Linked DNA regions of Desulfomonile tiedjei DSM 6799. Each later gene encodes a partner of the first gene's protein in a complex. Links are inferred from orthologs where the notes say so. Each region holds a gene or a part of one and is shown in the gene's direction. Other genes may lie near its edges. The genes, in order: uvrA and mfd.

The links.
Region 2: the proteins of uvrA (region 1) and mfd are in contact, whole or in part, in a crystal structure (PDB 4DFC), measured with the Escherichia coli proteins. The link is inferred for Desulfomonile tiedjei DSM 6799 from one-to-one orthologs.

Annotation. Positions count from the first base shown.
Region 1 is NC_018025.1:2,939,792-2,943,638, reverse strand. The notes cover bases 179-3,707. They hold uvrA (excinuclease ABC subunit UvrA), read left to right. Parts: upstream 179-546; coding sequence 547-3,507; downstream 3,508-3,707. Other genes in these bases: DESTI_RS12370 (DNA alkylation repair protein), read left to right, coding at 3,516-3,707. Outside these bases: DESTI_RS12380 (hypothetical protein), read right to left, coding at 1-175; more of DESTI_RS12370, read left to right, coding at 3,708-3,847. UniProt on the Escherichia coli protein: The UvrABC repair system catalyzes the recognition and processing of DNA lesions. UvrA is an ATPase and a DNA-binding protein. A damage recognition complex composed of 2 UvrA and 2 UvrB subunits scans DNA for abnormalities.
Region 2 is NC_018025.1:1,918,711-1,923,156, reverse strand. The notes cover bases 16-4,143. They hold mfd (transcription-repair coupling factor), read left to right. Parts: upstream 16-340; coding sequence 341-3,943; downstream 3,944-4,143. Other genes in these bases: DESTI_RS08050 (peptidylprolyl isomerase), read left to right, coding at 4,099-4,143. In the rest of the region: more of DESTI_RS08050, read left to right, coding at 4,144-4,446. UniProt on the Escherichia coli protein: Couples transcription and DNA repair by recognizing RNA polymerase (RNAP) stalled at DNA lesions. Mediates ATP-dependent release of RNAP and its truncated transcript from the DNA, and recruitment of nucleotide excision repair machinery to the damaged site.

The DNA of each region.
Region 1 (3,847 bases):
ATAGTTGGCGTTGCGGTTTACCGGAGCGGTTTTTGGGGATAAGATTCAGTTCCTCCAGTGGCGTCCCCTCTTTAAGGGCCTTGTTAATGATTTGTTTGAGGTGGCGGTAATTGCTTTTGAAGTCACCGGGAGGTTCGGAGACTCCATCGGCCGGATTGGAAAAAGAAAACAACATAACCATACCTCCTAGCGGAAAGGTGAGACACCCGAGAGAGGTCCGACGTGCCTGACTCTCGGAAACACTGGCGAAATAACACGCCCCCCTGGGTTAGTCAAGCAATAGTTTATAGTTTTCGTGCATCTTCCCGAAGAAATAGTAAAAATGTTAGTTCAGCACTGGGAAAGACCGTTTCCGGCGCGTTCCGAGGCCCTCCCCTTTACACCAGCCGCCACATGCTGTTAATTCTTACCAGGCCTTTCGGGGGAAATTGGATGTCCCCCGATTAATCGACAGGCCGGCAATGTTGCACGAAAAAACAGCGGCGGACGCGTGTTCGCCCCAATTTTTCGGGTTGAATCGACTCGGATCAGGGAACTCGGTTTATCGTGGGAGCAAAAGAAATTATCATCAAGGGTGCGCGGGAGCATAACCTCAAGAATATCGATATTAACATTCCTCGCGACAAGCTCGTCGTAATAACAGGTCTTTCCGGCTCAGGAAAATCCACTCTCGCTTTTGACACCATCTATGCAGAAGGTCAAAGGCGCTATGTGGAGTCGTTATCTGCATACGCAAGGCAATTTCTGGAGATGATGGATAAGCCTGACGTCGATCTAATAGAAGGACTCTCCCCTGCAATAAGCATCGAGCAGAAGACTACTTCCAAGAATCCTCGCTCTACAGTAGGTACGGTCACTGAAATCTACGATTATCTGCGTCTTTTGTACGCACGAATCGGAGTTCCTCATTGCTGGGAATGCGGACGGCCCATCAGTTCAATGACAGTCCAACAGATGGTCGATCAGGTTCTCGGTTTTCCCTCGGGGACTCGAGTGCATTTGTTGGCTCCCATAGTTACCGGCAGGAAGGGAGAGTATCAAAAGGAATTACAGCACCTGCAGCGGGAAGGCTATGCGAGGGTGAAAATTGACGGGCAACTCCGGGGTCTTTCGGATGAGATACAACTGGAGAAGAATAAGAAACATTCTATTGAGGTGGTGGTAGATCGGCTAGTAATCAAAGAAGGTGTGGAGAAACGCCTCACTGATTCCATGGAACAAGCTGTGAAGCTCGGTCAAGGCATCGTCATGGTCGAAGAGTTGGGGGGACCTGTTCATCTGTTCAGTGAGAAGTTCGCCTGTCCGGAGCACGGGGTGTCTCTGGGAGAAATGTCACCTCGTCTGTTTTCGTTCAACAACCCTTTTGGCGCATGTGAGACCTGCGGGGGGCTCGGCGTAAAGATACGATTCGATCCTGACCTTGTGATTCCCGATCCGGATCTTTCTCTGAAAAAAGGGGCAATCGCACCCTGGGAAAAACGGGGCTCCATCTTCTTTTATCAGATGATTGAAGCTCTGGCACAGCACTATGGTTTTAATTCGGATACACCGTTCCGCAAGCTTTCCGAAAAAGTGCAGGGAGTCATTCTCCACGGATCCGGACACGAAGAGATCGATTTCTCCTATGAACGTGACGGCCGGAAACACTATTTTCGCAAGAGTTTCGAGGGAGTCTTACCGAACCTGGAACGACGATATCGTGAATCCGAAAGAGACGAGCTGGACGAGGAATTCACTCGATTCATGAGCTCCATTCCCTGTCCGACCTGCGAAGGGGCCAGGCTCAAGAAAGAGGCCCGGTTCGTACTCATAGAAGATATGCCGATCCACAAGTTGACTGCTCTCTCCGTGAGGGAGACTGTTCGTTTTGTCGAAAATCTCAAGCTGGATGCCCGCCGAACTGAAATCGGAAGACGTATCATTAAGGAAATAAGGGACCGCCTCGGTTTTCTGGAGAAAGTGGGCCTGGGATATCTTACTCTGGACAGGTCCTCGGCCACTTTGTCCGGGGGGGAATCGCAGCGTATACGATTGGCCACGCAGGTAGGATCGTCTCTGGTAGGTGTGCTCTATATCCTCGACGAACCGAGCATAGGATTGCACCAGCGTGACAACCGTCGGTTGCTCTCCACGTTAATGGACTTACGGGATCAGGGCAATTCCGTTCTTGTCGTTGAGCACGACCCCGAGACAATCCTGAATGCCGATCATGTAATCGATATGGGGCCCGGTGCGGGTCGCATGGGAGGTGAAATTGTCTTCTCCGGGAAACCGGCTGATATTCTCAAGAGCGAAGATTCGCTCACGGGAAAGTACCTTTCTGGCCGCGAGTTTATCCCGGTACCAAAGAAGAGACGTTCCAAAGGGAAAAAGAAGATTACGATTCGAGGTGCACGTGCAAATAATCTCAAGAATATTGAAGTGGCGATTCCTTTAGGTGTGTTTAATTGCATAACCGGGGTCTCGGGATCTGGAAAAAGCACGCTGGTCATGGATATTCTCTACCGAGCACTGGCACAACGACTCTATAAGAGCAAAGATAAAGCCGGAGAGATCGATTCCATTGAAGGAATGTCCCTGGTGGACAAAGTAATAGATATAGACCAGAGCCCCATCGGTCGCACTCCTCGATCGAATCCGGCCACGTATACCGGCGTGTTTACCTTCATCAGAGAGTTATTCGCAAATCTACCGGAATCCAAGGTCCGTGGTTACAAGCCGGGCCGCTACAGTTTCAACGTGAAAGGTGGAAGGTGTGAAGCGTGCAGAGGTGATGGCATCATCAAGATAGAAATGCATTTTCTTCCGGACGTGTACGTAAAATGTGAGGTCTGTAAAGGGAAACGATACAACCGAGAGACGCTCGACATTCGCTACAAGGGCAAAAATATATCCGAAGTATTGGATATGACGGTGAATCAGGCTGCAGAATTCATGGCCAATATTCCTTCCGTGTTCAACAAATTACAAACAATTCAGGCAGTAGGACTCGGATATATCAAGCTCGGTCAGGCCGCGACGACTCTCTCCGGAGGAGAGGCACAGCGCATAAAGCTTTCCCGTGAACTTTCGAAACGAAGTACAGGCAGAACGCTGTATATACTCGACGAACCCACTACAGGTTTGCACTTCGCAGACGTGCGGAAGCTTCTGGATGTTCTCATGAGCCTTGTGGATGCCGGCAACACCGTCGTTGTTATCGAGCACAATATGGATGTCATCAAAGTTGCGGATCACATCATCGATCTGGGACCTGAAGGCGGAGACGAAGGAGGCACCATCATAGCTCAGGGGACTCCCGAGCAAGTCTCTGCGACGCCCGGATCGTATACCGGGCTTTACTTAAAAGAGGTCCTGGAAAACGACAAAGGATATCAACCTTTTTCCATTGATACGGAACAGGTGGCAACTGTTGTGCTTAGCCATCAGAACAATACGACTCCCACTCGGGAACGTCGCAAGGCCGCCAAACCCGGCGTCCGAAAATCAGCCTCGCGACTGAACTGAGGCAAATTTTGAAGAAATCACTACCAAACCGCAGCAACAAAGAGCTCATGGAATGGATTCTTGCGACATTCGAGTCATGCCGAAATCCGGAGGCAGTCCTGGGAATGGCTCGTTACGGTATCAGTCCTGAGAAAACATACGGAATCTCCATTCCCCGCCTGCGAAAGATCGCTCGTGAAGTCAGAAGAAATCATCAGTTGGCGATTTTGTTATGGGATTCAGGCATTCATGAGGCACGCATACTCGCTTCTATGATTGCAGTCCCCTCGGAGCTTACTGAAGAGCAGATGGATTCCTGGGTGAGAGATTTGGATTCCTGGGATGTCTGCGATCAGTGCTG
Region 2 (4,446 bases), 1.0 Mb from region 1 along the record:
CGAACGCATGCGTTCTGCCGTGCCAACAACGGCTCAGACCTGACGGTGGAATATACGGCTTTGTTGTCACACTCGAGACGAGTGGCCGAAACGGAATAACCTAAATGGATAGCCGATTAAGAGTCGCAAGTCAATGCAATCCTTTCTCAGGCTTTGAAAGCCTCTGTACAGCCTTGAACCAGCCGAAACCCGATATGCAGACGATGTACCGGACCGCAAAGCGCTTGATCGGGAACATGAAATCGAGTTATTCTGAAAAGTTCGCGCGTGCATCGAATGAGAAACGATCGATCGCAAATACTGTCGAATTTTGCTATACGCCGGAGTCCAATTGGAACTCATGAAAACTGACCCATTCCCTTCGACACAATCTTCTTCTTTTGAAGAGGCAGTAAATTTTCTGACGAAATCCGCCGATAACGGCGGGGTCTATGGCTTAGTGGGCTCGGCTCCTGCATTCCTTATAGCTGCGGCTACGAGGAAAAGCTTCAGGACAATAATCGTCGTGATGCCCGACGGAGGAGCGGCCCTCAGTGTTGCCTCGGATATTCGATTTTTTCTCGGTGAAGACGAGGAATACAGATATCCTCTTACCGACAAGGTGATGCGCTATCCTTCCTCGGACATGCTCCCGTTTACCCATGCGGCACTGGAAAACGAGTCGTGGGTCGAACGGATGTCCACCCTCTTCAGGCTGAGAGAACCCGAACCACCCAGGGTAGTGGTGGTCGGCCTGGATGCATTGATTCGCAAGCTCATACCCGCGCGTGCATTCGATCGAGCGTCGTTTACGATCGCCTTGGGCAGCGAGATAGACCGCGACGAATTGTTGGAACGTCTGGTTGCAGCCGGTTACAACCGGGTCCCCCTCGTGGAAGATGCGGGAGACTTCTCTGTACGCGGTTTCATTATAGATTTGTACTCCCCTTTGTATCCTTATCCGATTCGTATCGAGCAGAGCGGCGACCTGATCGAGTCCATGCGGTTTTTCGATCCCACGAATCAACGTTCACGGGACGATGTTCGACAGGTTCTTGTCGCTCCTGTTCACATGCTCGTGCCTGATACTGAAACCAGAGACGAAGGTTTGCAGCGACTATTACAGGCCTGCGAAGACAGAGGCACGGAAAAGCGTGTAAGACAGCGTCTCATCGATGATTTTCGCCATGGCATACGCTTTCCGGGCGCAGAGTTTTACATCCCCTATTTCTTCCCCGCGCTGGAAACGCTCCTGGACTATGTCCCCTCGGATAGTACTCTTGTGCTCCCGAATGAAGACATTCTGGGGCGTGCATTTGAGGACTTTGAGGAGGAAATCAGGCACGGTTGGGAGAATGCGGCAGAAGATGGATATCCGGTCCCGGATCCCGATCGGGTATATCTCACACAGGAAGATTTTTTTCAACGAATACAGCGGTTTCGCACGGTGACCGTTTCTCCCCTCGAGATACACGAGCCGGGGGCGGTTTCTTTCAGGCTCAATGCCCAATCCAATGACAATGTCAGATCCGAACTTCTCCAGTCAAAAGGTTATGACAGCGGAATGGCAAAGCTTGTCAAACGCATGGAATCCTGGCGAGATGACGGATATGAACTATTCCTGGTCAGCCATACACAAGGACAAGCTCACCGGCTCCTGAAACTGCTGGAACCGTACGGTCTCAATATCGATTACCGCGGAACCGGATTTGAGCCCGTCAATTTCGATGCAGAGCCCACTCCGGGAATACGGCTGTATGTCGGCGCTTGTTCTTCCGGATTCAAGCTGGATCAGGCTCACCGGATCGTCCTGTGTGAAGAAGAGATTTTCGGTTCCAGAGTCAGGTCGGTGCCAAAGAAGCGGGCCCGGGGCACGCTGATTTCCTCATTGATGGATCTGGCTGAAGGCGAGCCGGTGGTCCATGAGGATTATGGAATAGGAATTTACCGTGGCCTCGTCCGCAAAGAATTTGACGGAGTTGTAGGCGAGGTAATGCTCATCGAATATGCAGGGGGAGATCTCCTGTATCATCCGGTCGAGCGACTGCAAGTAATTCAGAAGTATATTGCAGGTTCCGAAGAACCTCCGCGCATCGATAAGCTTGGCGGTAAAGGCTGGGTCAAGATAAAGGCCAGGATCAAGAAGTCCATTAAGGAAATGGCCGGGGAGTTGCTCGAAATCTATGCCAAACGTCAAGTGACCAGAAGATCCGCTTATTCTCCGCCGGATGAAAATTTCGCCGCATTCGAAGCATCGTTCGATTTTGAGGAAACTCCGGATCAGGCCCGGGCAATTCAAGATGTCATGGAATCCATGGACACGGACATGCCTATGGACCGGCTGGTGTGCGGCGACGTAGGGTACGGAAAAACAGAAGTGGCTCTAAGAGCAGCTTTTCGGGCAATAATGGATGGCAGGCAAGTTGCTGTTCTCGTGCCCACAACGGTCCTGGCTCAACAACATTTCGATACGTTCAAGAAACGATTCAGAGGATATCCCTTCATTGTAGACGTGCTTTCCAGGTTTCGTTCCAACGCTGAACAAAAGGAAACGCTGCGGCAAGTCGAACAGGGCAAAGTCGATCTGGTTGTCGGAACCCACCGCTTACTGCAGAAAGACGTTGTTTTCAAAGATCTGGGGCTCCTTGTGGTCGATGAAGAACAACGTTTCGGCGTCGCGCATAAGGAGCGAGTCAAAAAATACAAAGCGCACGTTGATGTTCTTACACTCACAGCGACCCCCATACCCCGTACTCTCAATCTTTCTCTTACAGGAATCCGGGATTTATCCGTCATCGAGACCCCTCCGACGAATCGACAGTCCATCAGGACATATGTGATGCGTCAGTCCGAAGAAGTGGTCAGAGAAGCGCTCCTCAAAGAGTTGAACAGAGGCGGCCAGGTTTTCTATGTGCATAACCGGGTCCAGAGCATAGCCCGAAGGACTGCCGCGCTGCAAAAGCTCGTTCCTGAGGGAAGATTCTGCATAGCTCACGGGCAAATGGCGGAACGGGAACTGGAACAGGTAATGGTGGACTTTCTTACGGGCAAGTACAATATTCTCGTCTGTACGAGCATCATAGAATCGGGATTGGACATTCCCACTGCGAACACTATCGTCATCGAGCGATCCGATACCTTCGGACTTGCAGATTTGTATCAATTGCGGGGCCGTGTAGGAAGATCCCACGTGCGCGCATACGCGTACCTGCTTACCCCTCCTGAAACCATGATAACTCCCGATGCGGTAAAACGTTTGTCAGTAATGCAGGAATATTCGAGTCTCGGTCAGGGATTCAGAATTGCCATGCGAGACATGGAGATTCGAGGAGCAGGCAATATTCTGGGTACTTCACAATCCGGGCATGTCTCTCTCGTGGGCTACGAGATGTACCTGGATCTTCTGGAAGACGCGATACAGGAACTCAAGGGAGAGGAATCCGCGCCTAGAATCGATCCAGAAATACACCTGAAGATGGAAGTGTACATCCCGGACGATTACGTGCCTGACACGCAACAGCGTATGAATCTTTATAAGAGACTTTCAAAAGCGGAAACCAATTCAGAGATAGAGGACACGGAAGAAGAAATCTTCGATCTCTACGGCAAGCCTCCCATTCAGGTGCACCATTTGATTCAAGTCATGAGAATTCGGCTCGCGATGAAAGAAATTCGAATCCTGAGACTCGATTACAATGGTCAAGATCTCGTACTTACGTTCGATCCGGATACTCCGATTCGCCCGGAAACTCTCGTGCAATGGGCGCAGGCAGATCATCTCGTCAAAATCATGCCCGGAGATCGCCTGAAGTACCGAATCGGGAAGACCAATCCCGACACGCGAATCAAGAAATGCCAAGAATTATTCAGCCGGCTCGATCATAACCGTCCAGAGTCTACGGACGGTGAAAAATCCGATAAGGAGCACTTCAGGGCGACCGTTCGGATCAGAAGAAGATCATGACTTGAAAAATATCAAGTTCTCTATTATTTAATTACCGTTTTGGGTTTTGTGCGAGGAGGAACCCGTTTCTTTTTTTCGTAACAATTCTCCCGACATGAAACGCTCTGCTCCAAAATAGCTGAACCCGGGTTTGCAGCTCCGTTGCAAGAATCTTTGTGAGGACTACCCGGGCTCATCGAGGACCGTGGTACATGAAACGAGCACTCTTCTTTTTACTAGGTTGTTTTCTTATTTTTTCACTCACGAAGATATCAGCCGCAACGGAAATAGGGTCCGACAGAGTGGCGGCTGTGGTGAATGGCGAGGTCATACTGGAATCCGACGTCAAGAAACACAAACAACCTCTCATGCGGAGCTTTCTCAGTCTTCCTCTGGGTGTCGTGCCACCGGGAAAATGGCCTACTGAACGTGAAATCCTTGAAGAATTGATAATAATACACCTCCTGGAGCAAGAGGCGAAGAAAAAGGGTCTCAAGATCGAGGACAGGATACTCGACGCATCG